4 regions of the Paenibacillus sp. FSL K6-1230 genome follow, and region 2 is predicted to be linked to each of the others. Evidence: riboswitches for the same ligand, from Rfam matches in the RefSeq annotation. Region 2 holds a riboswitch; each other region holds the start of a gene.
The links. A riboswitch is a leader RNA that binds a small molecule or an ion and turns the genes downstream of it on or off. The one in region 2 is predicted to bind thiamine pyrophosphate.
Positions count from the first base shown of each region.

Region 1: it holds a riboswitch for thiamine pyrophosphate, as region 2 does, so the genes downstream of both, MKX74_RS02060 (ABC transporter substrate-binding protein) here and thiD (bifunctional hydroxymethylpyrimidine kinase/phosphomethylpyrimidine kinase) in region 2, are expected to answer to the same signal.
Region 3: it holds a riboswitch for thiamine pyrophosphate, as region 2 does, so the genes downstream of both, MKX74_RS11825 (YkoF family thiamine/hydroxymethylpyrimidine-binding protein) here and thiD (bifunctional hydroxymethylpyrimidine kinase/phosphomethylpyrimidine kinase) in region 2, are expected to answer to the same signal.
Region 4: it holds a riboswitch for thiamine pyrophosphate, as region 2 does, so the genes downstream of both, thiS (sulfur carrier protein ThiS) here and thiD (bifunctional hydroxymethylpyrimidine kinase/phosphomethylpyrimidine kinase) in region 2, are expected to answer to the same signal.

Region 1 covers NZ_JBBOCK010000001.1:452,786-458,043, forward strand. Annotated here, with positions in the region: gene MKX74_RS02040 (TatD family hydrolase) at 1-411, opposite strand, end outside; gene MKX74_RS02045 (ABC transporter ATP-binding protein) at 411-1,244, opposite strand; gene MKX74_RS02050 (ABC transporter permease) at 1,447-2,229, opposite strand; gene MKX74_RS02055 (MTH1187 family thiamine-binding protein) at 2,226-2,519, opposite strand; gene MKX74_RS02060 (ABC transporter substrate-binding protein) at 2,568-3,617, opposite strand; TPP riboswitch at 3,878-3,990, opposite strand; gene MKX74_RS02065 (pyridoxamine 5'-phosphate oxidase family protein) at 4,265-4,696, shown strand; gene MKX74_RS02070 (GNAT family N-acetyltransferase) at 4,803-5,258, opposite strand, start outside.
Region 2 covers NZ_JBBOCK010000001.1:1,326,213-1,331,470, forward strand. Annotated here, with positions in the region: gene MKX74_RS05785 (sulfate ABC transporter permease subunit) at 1-256, shown strand, start outside; gene MKX74_RS05790 (sulfate/molybdate ABC transporter ATP-binding protein) at 258-1,322, shown strand; gene MKX74_RS05795 (sulfate ABC transporter substrate-binding protein) at 1,378-2,448, shown strand; TPP riboswitch at 2,578-2,675, shown strand; gene thiD (bifunctional hydroxymethylpyrimidine kinase/phosphomethylpyrimidine kinase) at 2,786-3,583, shown strand; gene thiM (hydroxyethylthiazole kinase) at 3,647-4,468, shown strand; gene thiE (thiamine phosphate synthase) at 4,446-5,114, shown strand; gene tenA (thiaminase II) at 5,246-5,258, shown strand, end outside.
Region 3 covers NZ_JBBOCK010000001.1:2,658,296-2,663,553, reverse strand. Annotated here, with positions in the region: gene MKX74_RS11835 (ABC transporter ATP-binding protein) at 1-525, opposite strand, end outside; gene MKX74_RS11830 (ECF transporter S component) at 522-1,103, opposite strand; gene MKX74_RS11825 (YkoF family thiamine/hydroxymethylpyrimidine-binding protein) at 1,105-1,752, opposite strand; TPP riboswitch at 1,915-2,025, opposite strand; gene MKX74_RS11820 (aminopeptidase) at 2,096-3,328, opposite strand; gene MKX74_RS11815 (MFS transporter) at 3,399-4,694, opposite strand; gene MKX74_RS11810 (polysaccharide deacetylase family protein) at 4,861-5,258, shown strand, end outside.
Region 4 covers NZ_JBBOCK010000001.1:3,319,575-3,324,832, forward strand. Annotated here, with positions in the region: gene MKX74_RS14405 (thiazole biosynthesis adenylyltransferase ThiF) at 1-569, opposite strand, end outside; gene MKX74_RS14410 (hypothetical protein) at 554-778, shown strand; gene thiS (sulfur carrier protein ThiS) at 1,376-1,579, opposite strand; TPP riboswitch at 1,894-2,002, opposite strand; gene MKX74_RS14420 (OmpL47-type beta-barrel domain-containing protein) at 2,248-5,258, opposite strand, start outside.

The DNA.
Region 1 (5,258 bases), 870 kb from region 2:
CTTTTCCTGTGCAAGGTAATAGGGGAGACCGACTTCACCGACAGCAATCATATGGTCCTGGTGCTGCTCGATCCAGTGAAATAGCTCCGCCAGTTCGTCTGCTGTCGGCAGAGCTTGCTCAGGGTGGTAGCCGAAGGCTGGTAGCACCTTGCCCGGATATTGCTGTGCTAATGCCAGATTGCTGCGACTGGAGGCGAGATGCATAGACACGGACAGAAGGGCTTGCACGCCTGCAGCATCCATCTGACGAATCATGTCTACCTGCTGTTCGGGTAAGTATTGATCCAGGTGAATATGTGTATCAATTAAGCTATACTTGGAGGCTGCTGGACTGTTGCCAGCATGAGTGACTCCAGTGCAGTGCAGGCCAGTGTTAGGCTGCATAGGGGGACGGGATGCTTGTTCACTCATCAGAATCCCCCCTGAGCAAGCTGCACAGATTTCTGTCGTTCCTCTTTCATCGACAGGGTCAGCTCCTGCTTGAGCCGGGTAAACTCCAATTGCTGCATGATCTCCTCCCGGCGTGGCCGGGCAAAGGGGACATCAACGACACGCAGTACCGTAGCAGGACGTGCCGAGAGCACATAGACGCGGTCTGACAGCAGCAATGCTTCCTCAATGCTGTGGGTGATGAACAGGACGGAACGCCGGTGCCGCTCCCATACGTGCAGCAGCCAGCTTTGCATGTCACTGCGGGTCATGGCATCCAGCGCGCTAAATGGCTCATCCAGCAGTATCAGCTCCTGTGGACTCAGCAATGCCCGCAGGAACGCGGCCCTCTGCTGCATACCCCCTGACAGCATGTGCGGATAGGCATCCGCGAAGGCTTCCAATCCGATCTCGGCCAGCTGCCGCCTGGCCTCGGCTCGTGACTCAGCTCGCGACTTGGCGCGGCCTTGCTTCCGCTGGACTGGTGCATTATCTTGTCCCATCAGGACATTATCCAGGGTCGTGAGCCATGGGAAAAGTGCAGGCTGCTGGGGCATGTAGCTGATATGTCCTCGTTCGCCCGTTACCTCTGCACCATTCATGAAGATCCGACCCTCCTGCGGTGTCAAGAGTCCCCCGATCATATGAAATAGCGTACTTTTACCACTACCGGAAGGTCCTACGATGGATACGAACTGTCCTGGCTCCACCGTCAAGGAGAGGTCCTGTATTACGGGTAGCCATCCACTACGACTGTGGAAGCCGGCGCTAATCCGGTCTACCTGAAGTGCGGCCTGCGGTTGCTCTGTCTTCATCTGCTCATTCCTCCTTGAACCCTTTCACTTACTCACTAATTCAAAAAGACTACAATGTAGATGTGATGATATTGATGCACGTCGTGTCATGATGTAGTGCACATCATTGGTGCATTTTCGTGCGTATTTTCATGAATACATTGATTACTATCTATGATCACTGGCTATGACCGCTAGCTACGACTACTGGCTGTGCTTGCTGCTATTGCTTGCGTTGTGGTTGCCAGCGGACCAGCCACTTCTCCAGCAATATAATGATCAGGAACATAAGCAGACTCAGAATCACAATAATTCCGATGGCTGCGAATACGAGATCAGTACGGTATGCCGCCTTTTGCAATAGCATGTAGTATCCGATACCCTTATCTGCGCCGATCCATTCGGCAATAATGGCGCCCATGACACTATAAGTAGCGGCGATCTTAATGCCTGAGAATACCGACGGCAGCGCATGAGGGAGCTCCAGTCTGGCAAATATCCGCAACCTTCCGGCCCCTGACATTCGCATGTAATTCATCATGGTGCGATCTGTCTGCATGAATCCGTCCATGGCTGCAACAGCAACCGGGAAGAAGCAGACGAGTGTGATCACCATGAGCTTAGGCAGAAGTCCGAACCCGAACCAGATCATAAGCAACGGGCCGAGCGCAATAATGGGAATATTCTGGCTAAGAATCAGCAAAGGATACAGCGATGTTTTGAAAAATGGAATCATGTGCAGCACAATGGCAATCAGCAGTCCGATTGTTGAGCCAATGGCGAAGCCCCCGAGCATCAGCTTGACGGTCGCCCAGGTGTGTCCAGCGAGCAGGGCTGATTGAGCTGCCCCTTCGGATATAATCCGAATCGGACTGGGTAACAGCCAGGCCTCAATGTTCAGGAAGGTCGCTGCAGCCTGCCATAGCGCCAAAAAGAAGAGGACCGCCACAAGTGGCGGCCACACGCGCTGTAGCCAAGAGCTCCGTGAAGGTCCCCTACGGCTCATGGACGATATTTCTCAGTCAGTTGATCCATGCTGATCCCCTTCGGATTATGTGCGATCTTGATCTGAGAGATCACGCTGGGGCTTCCCGCCTCGATGAGGGCGGTATGCATGTCCTTAACTACCTTCAGTAGCTCGTCGATGTTTCCTTCCATCGTAGTCTCCAGCGGATGAACCTCGTGCTTGACGCCGGATTGCTGAATGACCTCGATAGCACGGTCTACATAAGGGATGGAATCCTCCCCACCGGGAGTCTTGGGAATAACCTGAATGCTAAGCAATGTATCTGCCATGTTAACTCTCACCTTCTTGGTTGAATTTTTAATCCATTATTGTCACCGTTATTGTCCTTGACATTGCGGCAGGAAGTCATTCGTGAATGCTTTATCTACCTCAAGCTCCTTATCCAGTAGCTTGCGTTCGAACATCCACTCGGCATAGCCCTGCCATACTTCCTGTTTCTGCAAGCCCCACTGTGAGGCGTCATCCTGATAGCGGGGACTCAGCCATGTTTGAGAGGCGCGAACAAGCTCAGGGTTCAGCTCTGGCACGGCCTGGATCAAGATGTCTGCTGCCTCCTCAGGATGCTCAATCGTATACTGATAGCCCTTGGCTGTAGCTCTCATGAAGGCCTTTACGAGCTCGGGATCATTCTGGATTGTCTGTTCATTGGTTACAATGACTGGTGTGTAGTAGTCCAGCTTGTCTGAGTAGTCCTTGACATATAGCATATCAAGCGGCTCGCCACGTAGCTCCGCCTCAATTCCTGTCCAAGCGTAGAAAATCCATGCAAAATCAATATCTCGTTTGACCGCGGTGAAGAAGTCTGCACTCCCCATGTTCACCATTTTCACCTTGCTAACATCGGCCTGCTCAGTCTCCATAATGGATTTCATCACTGCTTCTTCAACGGGGGAGCCCCATCCGCCATAGCTTTTTCCCTCAAAGTCCTTGGGAGAATGGATATTGCGATCCACCGGAGCGGCGAAGCCTGACGTATTATGCTGAATAACCGCGGCAATGGAGACGAGTGGTACATCCTGTGTACGAGCCTGAGTCACACTTTCCTGATAGCTGATGCCAAAAGGAACCGCGTTGGAAGCGACCATCTGATCGGCTCCGCCAGATCCTGGCTGCACAATCTCTACTTTCAGCCCCTCTTGCTCATAATAACCTTCTTGCTGGGCTACGTATAATCCTGTGTGGTTCGTATTCGGCGTCCAGTCGAGTACGACCTTGATAGCCTTCAATTCCGGAGTGGAGCCCGAGGCTCCTTGACTGGAGGACTCCCCAGATTCGCCAGCCGGTGATGTAGGTGCTGCGGCTCCACAAGCGCTCAGCAAGAGCAGAAGAGCCATCAGAAGGGCCGTCCCTGTCCATTTAACAGACATCCGCCGCTGTTGAGCTGTTCTTGTGCTAGAAGAAATTGAAGTACCAGTAGATCGTGTAGTGCTTCGTAATTGTGTCATGTAGAGCATCTCTCCTTTTTTCTTTACCCGCAGGTTAAGCATAGTATTCTTCAACGATGGGTACTCTATGGGACTAGCAGCTCCTAATTTGGAGTGAATCTGTACATCTGCCGAGCGAACACAAAAAAACGCCCCGGACCGGGACGTATGCGATGAATAAGGAGCATGGCCATCGAACGGGATGGACATGGACTAAGGCTTCCTACGCTGGCATTATCCAGATCAGGTTAAAGGGTCAGTGTCATTTGCGGGACACAATCTCAGCCGGCCGATTCCAGCACCCCTGACAGGGTTATGAATTTTTTGTGCTACAGCCAGCATATGTAGATATGTGTCTGCACAGGTGTAATTATAGGCCTTTCCACTCCAGCTGTCCATAGTGGGATATAGTTGATGTGGGCAGAAGATATGTTGCCTAGGGGCTTTCTCTATACAGCGGTGACATCGGTCTCGGTTCAAGGGCTCAGGTTCAGGATTCGGTTCAAGGCAGAATAGACAGGGTACAAGTAAGTGATGCATCATTTCGAACAAATGTTGTGAATAATACCAACAAAAAGGAGCGGATGATCATGGGTACAGCAACAAAAAATCGTGAACAACTGGAGCAAAGCATCATCAAGGCTCTGGAGCAAAATTCTTATTGCTCGCTAGGTACTGTCGAAGGCGGCAAGCCAAAGGTGCGCTACATGGCCCTTTTCAATAATGGTCTGAATATTCATCTGGCTACGAGTCGCAAGACACATAAAGTGGAAGAGCTCAAGGACAATCCGAATGTGTATTTGCTGCTTGGCTATGAAGCAGGAGGTACTAAGGAAGTTGTTGAGGTCGAGGGGACCTGTGAGATTACGAAGCAGGAGTCACTGCGTCATGAGCTGTGGAACGATGAGCTGAAGCAGTGGTTCTCAGGCCCGGATGACCCAGATTATGTGATTCTGGATATTACACCTGCTCGTATTGAGTACACAGGTCAGGGCATGGAGCGCCAGGTCTGGGAGAAGTAAAGCATAAGGTTGTTAATAAGACCGTCAGGAATTATCCTGGCGGTCCTTATTAATTTTTCTAAAAGATTTTTTCTAAAAGATGATTGCTGGGCTGTGGAAGTCTTCTCTAGCGGTTGACTGCCCAATCCTTTTTATGAAGTGTATAATAGTTATACTTTTCATGATCAATATCGATAATGTGCTGAAAGCTAAATCCACATTTTTGTATTACTCTATTTGATGGAACGTTACCCAATAAAGCAACAGCACTAAGCACTGCAACGTCTGTATGGCCAAATAAATATTCGATCATTCCTTGTGAGGCTTGGGTTGTGAAGCCTTTACCTCGATGGTCCTTAGAGATTGCATACATGATTTCTCGATTTGGCGCTGGTAATTCCTCCTTAATTCCTGAACAACACCAACCGATAAATTCCCCGGTCTCTTTCAAAATAATTCCTAATCGTAGACGTAGCTCACCAATGTCTTCTCTTTGCAATACAGCATTCAAAAACTGTTTATTTTCTGGGATTTCATAGTTGATAAACCAATCTGTCCGTTGCTCCTTCGATACGTTCCAGCC
Region 2 (5,258 bases):
CTGGCCCTCCATCCGCTGGGCGGTTATTTATGGAGTTGTGCTCACTGTGGCACGCTCTCTTGGGGAATTCGGTGCAGTGCTGGTTGTATCCGGAAATATCATGAACAAGACCCAGACAGCGACTACACTGGTGTATCAGGATGTAGAGAACTTCAATGTAACGGCGGCCAATGGCCTGGCTTTAGTTCTGGTGGCCTTCTCGGCAGGTCTCTTGCTGCTCATGGAGCTGGCCAAAAAAAGAAAGGGAGTGCACTGATATGCAGCATGTGGAGGTTCGTCAGCTCAACAAGCATTTTGGACAGTTTCACGCCGTGAAGGATGTGTCATTCGAGATTCGTAAAGGTCATCTCATTGGTCTGCTCGGCCCCAGCGGCGGAGGAAAGACTTCGATCCTGCGAATGCTTGCCGGGCTGGAGACGCCGGATACCGGGGAGATTGTGTTTCACGGACAACGGGTGAACGAGCTGCCTCCGCAGGAGCGTGGTATCGGCTTTGTTTTTCAGAATTATGCACTCTTCAAGCACATGTCCGTCTACGATAACATAGCCTTCGGCTTGAAGGTGAAGAAGCTGTCCAAGGCACAGATCAAGGAGCGTGTCACAGAGCTGGTGGAGCTAACGGGCCTCGCAGGCTTCGAGCATCGCTACCCTCATCAATTGTCTGGCGGCCAGCGTCAGCGTGTGGCCTTTGCGCGTGCATTGGCGCCGGAGCCTCAGCTATTGCTGCTGGATGAGCCGTTCGCCGCGATTGATGCAAAGATCCGGCAGGAGCTGCGTACATGGCTGCGGGAGCTGATTGAGCGGGTAGGGATCACGTCGATATTTGTGACACATGACCAGGATGAGGCCATCGAGGTGGCGGATGAGATCATGATTATTAACCAGGGCAGACTGGAGCAAAAGGGAACACCTTGGGATATTTACAAAAATCCAGGCACGCCGTTCGTTGCTTCCTTCATTGGCGAATCGACCATCGTGGAGGAGGCGTCAGCGCTCAGGGGCTTCGAGGAAGCCGCAGGAGCCGGGATCAAGGCGCTAATTCGTCCCGAGTATATCGAGATGGGGCTGGATCACGAGTTCACACTGCGCTCCGCGACAGAAGAAGGTACGGTTCATCAGCTTCATTTTCGCGGGAGTGAATGGATGGTTGAGGTCGAGATCAAGGGCCAGCGTCTGATTACCTATCGTTCGCTGGAGAAGGAGACACTCACACCAGGTCAGAATGTGCGTGTACTCATTCACCGGGCGTATTTATTCAATGAAGAAGGCAGCTGGATGGTTGAGAACAGGCTGAAGGAAGATCCGATGCCGATTATGATCTAATAGAACATGTATGGGATGATTGTGTAACTGAGATGAACAGCAAGGAGTCTGTGCCATGAGAAGGAAGCTGGTTGGATACACTCGCCATATAGGGGCTGCACTGTTCTGTCTGCTATGCCTGGGGGTTTTGTCGGCCTGTACAGCGGCAGAGTCTGATTCTGTCAGTGATCAGCCTACGCCTGGGGATACGGCTGATGTTACGCTGGTCATTGGTGCCTATAGCGTGGTTAAGGATGCGATGGCAGACCTTCTGCCACGCTTTCGTGAGGAGTACAAGGAGAAGACCGGGCAGACGATTCGCTTTCAGGAATCTTACGAGGCCTCTGGTACACAGGCACGGGCGATTGCTGGTGGCTTTGAGGCAGACGTAACGCTGCTGGCTATGGAAGGTGACGTGCAAAAGCTCGTTGATGCAGGGCTAGTTGCTCCCTCCTGGAAGGAACGGCCATACGGTGGAATGGTTACTCGCTCAATTGTTGTCATGGGAGTGCGGGAAGGCAATCCGCTCGGTATTCGTGATTTTCCGGACCTGACGAAGCCAGGTGTGAAGGTGCTATACCCTAATCCGAAGACGTCAGGAGGAGCACAGTGGGATATTAATGCGCTCTATGGTGCCGGGCTCAAGATGTCCGAACGTCAAGGGGAGAAAAGTCCCGCCGCAGCCAAGCAATTCCTGGTCGATGTGCACCGCAATGTGGAGTCCCTGGACAAGAGCGGACGGGCATCGATGGCGGCTTTTGAATACGGTGTAGGCGACGTCATTATTACCTATGAGAACGAACTGCTGGCTCGCATCGCCAAGGGCGTAAAATACGAGGTGATCATTCCACGCGACACAATCCGTATTGAGAATCCGGCAGCGATTGTCGATGCCAATGTGGAGAAGCACGGGAGTCGTGAAGCTGCCGAGGCACTTCTTGACTATTTGCAGTCAGATGAGGCGCAACGGATCTTCGCGAAGCATGGTTTTCGTTCGGTTAATGAGCAGGTGCTAGCAGCTGAGAAAGAGCGATTCCCTGACCCGGTGGACCTGTTCGACATCGAATATTTGGGCGGCTGGGATGCCGTGCGCGAAACACTGTACTCGAAGCGTGGAGTATGGTATCAGGTGCTTGCTGGTCTGTAGCAGTTCCCCAGTTCCCCAATCAGGGGCTACTCAGGGTCAAATCTGCATTGACTATATTAAATAGCTGTTGATATACTAGACTCACTTCAACTTCGGACATATTGAACATCTAAGATCATAATTGAATACTACCGTTTGCAAGGGAGCCTTAACCGGCTGAGAGGGTGTTACACCGACCTTACCTGATTTGGATAATGCCAACGTAGGGACGCAACGATAGAATGCTATACATGGTTAGCTCGTGCTATACCATTGTACTAGTTTATTTTGTCAGCGAAACGTCCTACGGATGTTTCGCTTTTTTTTGTCATTGAACATGGAAAGGAGACTAACACATATGAAAACTGTATTGACCATTGCTGGCTCTGACCCCAGTGGTGGCGCAGGAATACAGGCAGACTTAAAAACGATGACCTGCTTGGGCGTATATGGGATGAGTGTCATTACAGCGCTGACAGCCCAAAACACGACAGGTGTAGTTGGAATTTTTGAGTCTGAACCGGAGTTTGTTGGGCAGCAGTTAGACTGTGTTTTTACAGATATAAGACCCGATGCTGTCAAAATTGGTATGGTATCCAATGCCGCTATTATCCGCTCCATCGCAGCTAAATTACGGCAATATCAGGCAGAGCATATTGTTGTAGATCCCGTCATGGTCTCAACAAGTGGAAGTGTATTGTTGCAAAATGATGCACTCACCGCGTTAAAAGAGGAGCTATTCCCCTTGGCAGAAGTGATTACCCCGAATCTGAAAGAGGGAGAGCAATTGTGTGGCTTCGAGATTAACACGAAGGAGGACATGCTTAGGGCAGCTGACACGATCGGATGCAAGCTCACAGGTGCAGTTGCCCTGAAAGGGGGGCATAGTCTAGTGGATGCTGATGACCTTCTCATGATGGATGGCGAGTCTTACTGGTATAGGGCAAAACGAATAGAAAATATCAATACTCACGGCACGGGCTGTACGCTGTCTTCTGCAATTGCAAGCTTTTTAGCCATGGGACACAGCCTTCCGGAGGCTTTCGACCGTGCCAAGACGTACATCACCGCCTGCTTGCATGCGGGTCTGAATCTAGGAGCAGGCAATGGGCCTTTGCACCATAACTATGCTATTGCAGAGGGTGGCAGTAAATAAGCACATATCCTATCGAATCACAAAATGGATACAAAAAATTGATAAACGAAAGGAGCCATAGCAATGAATCCATCCCAGTACCTCACTCCTGTACGAAGCAACAATCCATTAGTACATTGTATTACGAATTATGTAACCGTTAACGATTGTGCAAATATTCTTCTGGCTGCCGGAGCTTCCCCCATCATGTCTCACAACAAGCATGAGGTCGCAGAGCTGGTGGCTGCGGCCAATGCGCTGGTCCTTAATATGGGGACGCTTGAGGATCTGGAAGCGATGCTGGTGGCTGGTAAAGAAGCGAATCGTCTTCAACGTCCTGTCATACTGGACCCTGTTGCGGCAGGAGGTACATCTTTAAGATTAGATGCTGTACATCAGCTTATGAACGAAATACAGTTTACCGCCATACGTGGCAACGCCTCGGAGATTAAAGCGATCGCCTTTGGAAAAAAGCTGGGTAGTGGCGTAGATGTGAGTACACTCGATCAAGTGACCAAGGAAAATCTTCCTCAAGCAGTGGATGTCGCCAGTATGCTTGCTCAAAAAACAGGAAGTGTTATTGCCATATCCGGTGCAATGGATATCGTAACCGATGGATCACAGCATGCCATAGTTCATAACGGCTGTGCAACGATGGCACGGATCACGGGCAGCGGTTGTATGCTTACGTCCTTGATTGGAGCATTCTGCGCAGGCGCATCGGAATCTAATTTTGAGGCAACGGTAGCTGCGATGGCCGCCATGGGTCTATCTGGTGAGCTAGCAGATGCGCGTCGTCTGGAAAATGGAACCGGCAATGCAAGCTTTAGAACAGACCTTATTGATGCCATGTTTAATCTGACGGAACAGGTGCTGGATCGGGGTGCTCGCATTGAAATGGTCTAAGCAAGCTCTGCGATCATCCATGCTGCTGTATGCCATTACAGATCGACGATGGCTGCAAGGCCGTTCCTTAGCACTAGTGACCGAAGAGGTGCTCCAGAATGGTGCAACCTTTCTGCAATTGCGTGAGAAGGAGCTGCCCTTCAAGGAATTTTTGGCAGAAGCGATTGAACTACGCCGCCTTGCACAGCAATATCATATTCCCTTTGTAGTCAACGACAATATTGAAGTCGCCCTGGAATGCGGGGCAGATGGTGTTCATGTGGGGCAATCCGATATTGTAGGGAAGGATGTTCGGTCCTTGATCGGCCCAGATAAAATTCTTGGCATTTCCGCCAATGGAGTAGCTAGCGCAAAGGATGCAGAAGCAGCAGGAGCTGATTATATCGGGGTCGGAGCTGTGTTTAACACCACTACCAAAAACGATGCAGAGTATTTAAGCATTGCTGACGTACAAGAAATTGTAGATGCCGTAAGCATCCCTGTCGTTGCTATTGGGGGCATTGATGACACGAATGTGCTACAGCTCTCGCGCAGTGGGGTAGATGGTGTCGCAATCATTTCTGCTATATTTGCACAGCCACATCCAGGCGCAGCCACTGCACATTTACTACAGCTAGCACAGCAAATGATCTCACAGCGCAGCTAAGCCATGCTGCTTCCTAGTCACGGGAGGGATGGCTTGATGGATGCTCAATAAGATATATACATGATTCGTACATTGTACATGCATCATACCCTACATCATCATACCTACATTATGGATTGGAGGAACACCTGATGACTATTACAG
Region 3 (5,258 bases), 1.3 Mb from region 2:
GGCACAGGCAATCGCTAGCTGCTGCTTCATTCCTCCAGACAGACTGTGAATGTAAGCTTGTCTGTAATCGCTTAACCCAGCCAGCCCCAGTGCCGATACGATACGAGCTTCCATCTCATTTCTCGGACAGCCGATGTTCTCCAGACAGAACGCCAGCTCCTCTTCCACTCGCAGCATACAGAATTGACTATCCACATCCTGAAAGACAATCCCCACCCGCTGAGCGATCTGAGCAGGATTGGCCTCTAGTAGCAGCTCGTTGTAGAGCCACACTTCCCCACATACAAGGCTGTCAACCGCATGCGGATAAATTCCATTCAAACAGAGCGCCAGTGAGCTTTTCCCACCACCACTGGGACCAAGAAGCAATAGCAATTCTCCCTGTACCAGGTTCAGAGATACCTCATTGATGATTTCAGAGCTGCCTTCCTCGAAGCACATAGACAGCGCTCTAGTCTCTAGGGCATAGCTTGGGGTGCAACTCACTCTCTTCTCCGTTCCAGTTCTCCTCTTATCCTGTGTCATGCCTTGTATGCGCTCTGCGAACGAGTCTTGGCAATCGGAAAGCTGCGTAACACTCCTGTTGAAGCCAGAGCATCCGCGATCCATTTACCCAATAAGCCAGCAAGCAATGCCCCACTAATGATTCGTACAATCAGCATAGCAAGCACCAGATCCATAGACAGAGCTGCAAAGCCTGAACGGAAGTAGCCCCAAATGAAGCTGAATACAGCTGCCCCCATACCAGCCAGCATAAGTACAGCCAGATTATATCGACGGTAGCGGAAGGCTGCGAATACCACCTCAGCGCCAAGTCCCTGAATAATTGCTGACACAATCAGAATCGGTCCTACGGTATTCCCGATTAGCACCTCTACTATTCCGGCAATCGTCTCAGACAACAGGGCTACCCCTGGCCTACGAATGATATAAGCAGTAATGATGGACACGATGAACCAGATGCCGAAGATGACCTCATACCCCATCGGTCCCATGAATCCCGTCAGAACATTCCCTACCTGCAAAAACAGCAAGTATACGACCGCGAACACGACAGATAGCGAGCTGAGCACAATAATATCCCGAAGCTTCCAAGAGGACATCTTAGGCTTCCTCCTTTCTTGCGCGAGAAGAAGGACTGTTGCAGGAGAGATTCACGGTCATGACCACATGAGATACACTCTCTTGTGTATGAGTGAATGACTGCTCCAGGGTAGCGAACACCCAGTTAGCATCACCATCCAGCCTGCTCGCATAATGCACACCTCCACCGAAGGTTCCATGCTCTTGAGCGATCTCTACAGCTCCGTATATTTTTTTCATGTAATCGGTAGTTCCCATCGGATATAGCGCGAACTGAGCGGCTGTCTGAATAGGAATTGCTGCACTGTTCATCTCATTCATTCGCTGATCATTCTCGGACATGAATACATCCCCCTCCGTATCCCCTGGGCAACCGATGGAGAACGTACCATTCAAGACGACATGCTCTCCGCTATTCGCCGCCTGCAGGAAGATCGCCTTCGTGACATCGAATACATGCTCCATTCGTCCACGTATACAGGTACTGACATCATCCGTCTTGCTCCATACTTTGGAAGTGTCTACCTTGCTCAGAGCATCCATGATAATGTCCACGAAATGATTGCTCATGGGATACAGGGAGAAGCGACAGCCTACAATTCGACTTGTCCCACATGCTTGTCCCTGTACACTTTGTTGCTGCGTGCTTCCTTCAGCCTTGCTGCTCATGGTGCTTCCTTCGTTCATTTTGCTCAGCCTCTTTCCCATAGAAGATTCGTTGGAATGCTTCTGTGACAGCTACCCGCACGAAAAAACCGCACGCTGTATGCGTGCGGCTGTACAATGACCTATAGGTAATCTAACACTAGTAATAGCATTAGCCTAATAATTCTGTCAGTCACTGCACTTCCCCACGCTAGTATGATCTAGATCGGGTAAGAAGGGTTAACCACGTCCACCGGACAGGTCTCTCAGCCAATAAAGGCACCCCTAGTGCATGTCTCATTCAATTGTATTCCAATCGGTACTCATTATACAGGGTTTCCCCTTGTTGTAAAGGAGAAATTAGCAATTAGTACGCCCAGTTCCCTTTACGGAATACCGCTTCCACCGTACCATCCTGTAATTCTCCGTCAATATCCATCTCAGCTGAGCCAATCATAAAGTCCACATGTGTCAAGCTGACATTGCAGCCACGACGCAGCAGCTCCTCCTCCGATAGCTCCGTTCCACCCTTCATCGTTCCCGGGTAGGCGCTTCCCAAGGCCAGATGGCAGGATGCATTCTCATCCACACCTGTATTGTAAAAGATACGGTTCAGATTCGAGATGGGCGAATCGTGAGGAACAAGCGCTACCTCTCCAAGGTACTGCGCACCCTCGTCCGTCGCTAGTAGATTCTTCAGATGCTCCTCACCAGACGCAGCGGAGTATTCAACAACCTTACCATCCTTGAACGTCAGCTTCAATTGCTCCACCAATTGACCATTCAAATTGAGCGGCATGGTACTTGTCACGACTCCGTTGACTCCATCACGCTTCGGCATCGTGAAGACCTCTTCGGTCGGCATATTCGGCACAAAGATATCCCCACGTGCGTTGGGACCACCGCAGGCCCCCCACAGATGCCCTTCAGCCAGCTCGACCTGCAGGTCCGTTCCTGGTGCGCGGAAGTGAAGCTTCTTGTAGTTTTTATCGATTAGCTTGATCTGCATGTCTCTCAGATTAGCCAAATGCTGCTGCCAGTTCTCAATGGCATTTCCCTCGCCTACCCGGTTCATGCGGAAGATCGTATCCCACATGACCCGAATACGGTCCGCTTCAGGAACATCGGCAAATACCTTGTCCGCCCAAGCCTTCGTTGGCGCCTTGATCAGACACCAGCTAATCTTGGAATTACGGGTATATTCGCTATATTTGCGGCGTGCCTTGGCTGCCGCCTTGTTCGCTCTGGATACCTTCGACGAATCAATCCCTTCGAACAGGTCAGGATTAGGCACCTTAATGAACAGCGTCGCACCACCTTCCTCGGCGAACCGCTCCAACATGTCGGCTTCCCACTGCGGATAGAAGTCAAAGACCTCATCAGCGCCGTGTTCGAATTTGGCCTTGGCCAGCTCATCATCCTCCAGGTCTACGTGCACATGCTTAGCGCCAGCCTTGTAGGCTTCCTTGACAATGAGTCTTGTCAGTTCCAGTGTCTCCACAGGTGCAGTTACACGCAATGCCTGCCCAGGCTGAATATTAACGCCGACCTTGACGACAAGCTCGGCGTATTGTGCCAGTAGCTGTTCAAAATTTTCCATTACAGCATTCATCTCCGATTCATTAACATAGAATTCAAGGCAAACCTCGCATTCTATCATATCGAACATTTCAAGATTTCGCCAGCAAGACACGTCTGCCTACCGTCATGGCAAGCAGCAGCAAGAGAATTCCAATCCCTGTAGGAAAACCATATAGCTCAATCCAGCCCAGATGCTCGGGAAGGTCTTTCATGCGGTCATACAGCAGCCCGCCAATAAGCGGTCCCCCGAAGGAGGCAAGCCCCGTCATACTGGAATACATCGCAATGAACATTGGCCGTTCACTCTTGGGCGTATCCCCAATGGTAAAGTTAAAGGCAAGCTGGTTGAACCCACCCACTCCGATGCCGAGAAAAATATGCGAGATGAGCAGCACAACAAGCGCCGGTGCAAGCGGGAGTAACAGCCATGACAGGCAGGAAGCGGCGATCAACGGCAATGTCCAGAAGAGAAGACGCTTATTGCTGTATCGCGCATTCAGGTTCCCCCAAAAGTAGAAGCTAATCATCATTGCAACCGTTTGCACAACCGTGATAATGGATACCTGACTATAGCTAATTTGTAGCAGTTCCAGCATGGCGTAAGAATATAACGGCACAACCAATGTCTGCAGCAGCAGCCAGCTTGCCAGAAAAGCAGAAGCCCGCATGAAGCCTGAATCCTGCAGTGGCTTGCGCAGCATAGGTAAGTAAGCGGTTTCCTTAGAGCGTTCAAATGGCAAATCCGGATAAAAGAAAAACGCCACAATATTGGCCACTGCACAAATCCAGATAGGGATAAATAACAGCAAGAACCCCGTCTCACCAGGGTAATGATCCAGCAGTATGCCACCTGAGAATAGACACACACTGCCAAGCGCATTCAGGATCGTATTACGGATACCAAAATGTCTTCCTCTTACTTTGGCGGGAACAATATCGCTAATCATAGATGTCCAGAGCATACCTGATACGGCACTGGCCGAGAAAGCTATCGCATAGACCGTTATGTAGACCCCTACCCATAAAGGCTTGGGGAAAATAAATGGAATCAAGCCCGTGCTTGCCCAAAGGAGGCGATGAACGATGATGAAGCTGATCAGCGTCCATTTTCGGCTACGAATGCGCTGAATGGCATATGCAATATAGAGCTGGCCGATGTTCACAAGTGTCGTGATGGCCAGTACGAAACCGATTTGACTAGACGTCGCCCCCAGATAAAGCAAATACCCTGTCAGGAACGGCCCGCCAAGCAACGTCTGAAAAATCGTCGAGGGAACACCCTCCCATGTAGCAATACGAAGATGACGTCGCTGCTCGGACAGCTTTCTGCGCGGCTTCGGACGCTGGGACGGTCTGTGCTGTGTCAACAGATGTTGAATAACCATACTCTCCTTTGGCCTACTATGCATTCCCTTAGGCATAATAATTCGACTTCTCCCACCTATTCTACTCACGCCCATGCTCGTGTCAATGATCATTATTTATCACTGTATAACACTTTTTTGTCATCGCTAGCCTTCGCACTTTCACAAGGCTTGGAGCTGCTAATTGATGGATGTATACGTGGTTTCCATTTCAGGGATTCTATATAACGTTGTAGTGCAGAATACCAATAATTCAAGGGGAGTGGTTGTATTGTTCCGATGGATGTCCATCATTTGCTCCATGCTATGCTTATCGTTAATTGCTGTACCGAATAGCGCGGCGACAGCTCCCGTCAAGAAGGACCGCTTCTATTATGAAAATAAAGGCGAGGTCTATTGGGAGGTACGGACAGATCAAAAGATGATTGCACTAACATTCGATGACGGGCCTGACCCGCAGCAAACCGTTGAAATTCTCGAGATCCTGAAGCAATATGATGCAAAGGCAACTTTTTTCGCGGTGGGAGAGAAAATAGCCAAATATCCGGAGATTGCAAAAAGAATTGTTACAGAGGGGCACGAGCT
Region 4 (5,258 bases), 2.0 Mb from region 2:
ACAGCCTGTGGCAAAATACCAGACGTATCGCATGTATCTCCACCAAGTGGAACACTACCCAGCAGGCAGCTCAGACAAGGCGTTTTCCCTGGTATAAATGTATAAGTAATACCGTAGCTTCCCACACATCCACCATAGATCCAAGGGATGCCATACTTACAGGCAATATCGTTTATCAGTAATCTTGTATCAAAATTATCGGTCGCATCCATGATGATGTCTGCGCCAGCAATGAGCTCTTCCAGTTCCTCCACATTTACATCCAGCACGTGCGCATGGATCTTCACCGAGGAATTGATGGCAGAAAGTCTATTAAGAGCAGCAATCGCCTTTGGCGTTCGTGAGATCGCATCATTCTCATCGTACAGCTGCTGACGCTGTAAATTACTCCATTCGACATAATCACGATCTGCAATCGTTAAGGTACCAATGCCTGAGCGGACAAGGGTTTCCGCTATCCCTGTACCCAGGGCACCCGCACCAATGATGAGTGCATGCGAGGTTGATAGACGCCGCTGGCCCTCACTCCCGAACGGAGCAAAACGGATTTGTCTTGAGTACCGTTCCATATCATAAGCGCTGTCAGCCTGCTTGTGGTCTTGGTAGTCTTGGTGGTCTTGGTGGTCTTGGTAGTCTTGGTGGTCTTGGTGGTCTTGGTGGTCTTGGTGGTCTTGGTAATCTTGAATTTCACTTGGTTCTGCTGATTCACTCACGTACATACCATTCCTTCCGATGGGCTGCTTGCCACAGCTTGTGGCTTGATCATAATCATTGCTAGCTTAGATCCGTATCTACCCCTAAGAACAACGGAGCTTAATTGGATCTGTTCCCTAGTTCTACTCCCTAGTTCTACTCCCTAGTTCTACTCACTGGTTCTACTCACTGGTTCTACTCTCACAAGTCTACTCGTTGACTTTGCTATTGTTAAGGAACCAGCGAACTCTTGATAACAGTAAGGAGCGGAAAGTGGAGCGCGATAACTGGCCCCATTTTGTCCTTATTTTTGTCCGTACTTTTGTCCCTATGCTACAGCGGAGAGGAACAGATGACGGTATGCAAGATAAGGTTAATGCAAAGGAATGACTGATCACTTCTACACTTAATCATATCATACAATTCGGGAACCGGGGGAGCTGTGCAATTGTTGCATCCTTCTCATATGGAACACCTGAAATATTTCGTGACAGCCCATAACACTAACAGGTCAGTATGTCTTGATAAATCCCCTCTGCTTCAGTTTCAATCATCGTACAATTAATGCAACACTTTCACCTTTAGATGCTTCAAACACGTGTTTGTGTATATCCAGATATACAAATACCTGTATCCAGCAGTAATCAGGAGCTACTCTGTTTGAATATTATGTGCAACATGTTTAACCACCGCCTACAAAATGGACAATCTCTATTCGATCTCCGTCACACAATACTGCTTGATGATGCATATCCCGCACCAAAATTCTCCGATTGAGCTCTACTACAACAGTCTTCACCTGTAAATCGAGCTCGCTCAGCAGCTGATCAACCCGATTAATATGTGCTCCGAACGTCATGTCTTGCCCATTAATCTTTAGCCTCATGTTTTTATCTCCTCCTATTCAAAATATTAGCAAGCCAAAACTTACCCTAGTAGCTTTATGCCCCCTTTTCCCTCTGTAATGACATATACTTCTATCAATAATTGCCCCTTTCACATTACAAAGTACTAGTCCCGAGCAGTAAACAAATATGAAAGTAAAGGGAAAACAAAAAACCACTTTCCAGAAGGAAAGTGGTGAAATAAGCTCAAGGATATACAATAGACAGGCCAATGCGTATACCCGTAAGACCCAAAGCCAATACGCACAAAACCGTAGCTTATACAAAGTAAGCTCAAGTCAAGCTGTCTAAATGCATCCAATTATCACCACTTCCCTACGCTGGCATAATCCAGATCAGGTGCAAAGGGTCCGGAACACAATTGTTCCATCTCAGCCAGTTGCTCGGCTCCCCTAGTGTTGTCTTTTTAATTATTCATTTTAGCTGCAGATCAATAACGGGTAGTTAGGAGAATACATGATATTCTCTTTTAACAACGCTTATTAACTAAATGATCAAACTCTTATAACTAGTCAAGAATGACTATATACTGCTTCACATTTTATTGTAGAGCTAGTTAAGTTCAAATCTTGATCCGAATTGGAAGATGATGTAATCGTATCATAACACATTGAAAATTGTAAAGTGCTGTGCGGGTAGCCTCTACGTCTCAGTTCAAATAATGCAGCAAATTATAGATCATCTCGGCTGCCTCTGCACGAGTCACGTAATGCTTCGGACGAAAAGTTCCGTCTGGATATCCCTGAAGCAAGGAGAGCTGTGTGAGTCCCAGTACTTCTTCTCGGGCCCACCCTGCTATTAGAAGCTCATCATTATATCGCTCTTCTCCCCCTGCCGTTCCGTCTTGCTCAGTGACATTCCCAAGCATTTTAGAGGCCTGTTCCCTTGAAATCAATTGATCAGGAGCAAATACATCATCCGAAAACCCCCGTGCTACCACATGCTTAATTGCCGATTTCAACTCTGGAATATACCACTCAGTAGGCTGAATATCTTTAAACGTTAATATCGTATCCTCTTCAGGCAACTGTAGGGCACGAACTATCATAGCTGTAAATTCTGCTCGGGTGACCTCCCGTTCCGGCTCATACGTCCTGTCAGAAGTTCCTTTTACAATACCTCGGTCAGCTAGTTCTTGTATTTTGGCACGATTGAAAGTACGCTCGATGTCTTTAAATCCTGCACCAGAAAAATTGCTACTCTCATCCCCTAAATCTCCCTTTGGGGCTGGTATGGTAACTAGTGAATCTTTAATTTGTGATCCAGCATTTATAACATTGTCTTCCTTAATCATCTCAGTGGTAGCTGTCATAGGAGTAAATGTCTTAGCACTGGACTTGGTACGTTCCTTAATATTCTTCGTTGAGCTCCTAGCCCCTTGGCCGTTCTCCGTCCAGATGTCCAGTTCGTAACTTGTTCCACTCTTCAGCGGCTCCCATACAAACACAGGATCTCTGCCTTTGTAAATGACCATCCCTTTATTCATAATGACAATCGTATCGTTAGGTTGGGTATTTCCGACTGTTATCGTAATAGAAGTGTGCTTGGATTCCACCTCAACTGAAAATCCACTATCAGGCAAGGTTTCAAAGCTAACCTCATAAGGCTCGCTAGTGCCACTGCTATTCACAGGCTCAACGCTGACGACATGACGCTCTGAACTGTCAAAGCCTTCAAAAGAGTATGTCAAGTCCATCGTGTCGCCTAACAGCTTTCCATCTAAGTAAACTTGGTAATAATCCGCTCCGGATATCTGATTCCATTCTGCGGTAGCCCTTGACGTTGTAATGTCCTTCATCCATACATCGTTCTGCTTTACAGGGCTCGGATATGTCCTCCAGTAGAATTCCCCTGGTAACCCGTTACCTGACTCATTTATAGCAATGACCTTATACGTATAGTTAATTCCAGGTTCAAGTTTCAAGACTGACATGCGTGCCTCGCTCACAACGCCAAGCTCCTCTTTCCCTTGGTAAACGATGTACTTTGTTGCACCTTTAACAGGCTCCCATGTCAATGTGAACGATCGGTCTTCTGGATTTTCTGCGGTAAAACCCACGACCTGTGTTGGTTGTGTAATAAAACGTCCCTTTAAACTCTCTCCGAATCCAGACGTATTCCCAGCAGTAATTTGAAAATGATACGTAGTTCCTCCGGTTAATCCTCGAACAACAAAATGGGTGCCCGAAACCGTATATTTACGATCATTCACACTGATCTTATATGTTGTAGCTCCATGAACGGGTGCCCAACTAATCACAGCTGAGTTCTCCTTAATATCGCTTACGTTTAGCCCTCCAACCTGATCTGGCAGTGTAAGGCCATAAGTCGAGCTTGTTACACTTAGTCCGCTACTATTTAGTGACCGGATACTTATGTTCGCTGGTGTACCAGCGGGTAGGTTCGGAATCGTTGCTTGAAGCTCATGTGCCCCAAATACGTATTCTTGCCCGCCATTGACCACCATTCGGTAGCCAGATGCTCCTCGAACCTGATTCCAGGCAATCAACAGCTCATTACGCCGAGCTTCGACTACAGTTAAGTTATCTACCATCCCCGGCAAGGTGAGCACATTCATGTGACTGTACGCACCTGAACCCGTAGTATTAATGGCTGAGAGACGATAGTTGTACGCCGTTCCAGAGGACAAGCCTATATCTGAAAATGCTTCATATACAGATTCTGTGACAGGTGCATTATTGCGATCCAGTGCATAGTAAGTTGCCGTTGTCACACTATGCCAAGTTAGGTCCACGGAATTTTCGCCAATCGAAACCGATTTGAACCCATCAGGAGCGTCTGGGAGCGATAAAATCGATTGACTTGTGGTGGGGCCCTCTCCAGTAGCATTGATTGCCGACACCGTAACATTGTAGACTGTGTCCGGCTGTAAGTTCACGATCGGTTGATATACGCTAGTGGTTACCGTTTGATTATATACTTCTTGCTGAGAATCCATGTTAAAGGCTACAATTCTATAACTATCAGCTGACTTTACTGCATCAAAGCTGACTGTGATATGTCCAGCCTCTCGTTCTACTGGATATAAAGACAGATTCCTTGGAGCTGCTGGTAAAGTAAGTAGACGCACTGGATGGCTTACTGCTTCACCCACGTGATTTCGAACCGTTACCTCATACTCATAGCTCGTACCCGAGGATAACGAATGATCTACTGCCCAATCCCCAGGATAAGTGAGATTCACGCCTTGTCCATTGGAAAGATTACGCAATGTGTACTCATACCCGCCTGTAAAGCTCTTCCCGCTAGGAAGAGTCCATTGAAGGGCAGCTTGATTGAGGCCGATAGATTGCACGGAAAGCTCTGGTGCTATAGGTGGTTGCTGCAAATGCAACGCTGAAGAACTAGCTACCGTACTGTTCCCTACGTTATCCTCTACTTTGGCATGGATGTACCAAATACCTTCTTGCGTAACATTCACCTGGAAGCTGTTACTGCTTGCTAGCTCCCAGCTATCAGGTTCTTGTGGAGAAGAAGTAACTTGATAATAGCGCCGATCTGGGTTGATGCCTGAGCCATGATCTTGATATTGAATGGTAGCTTTAATCATCTCTTGTGACCATCCACGCTGTGATGGGCTAATATGAATGACTGGATCGGTTTTATCGATGCGTACCGTCGTAGTCGTCTCCGCACTGA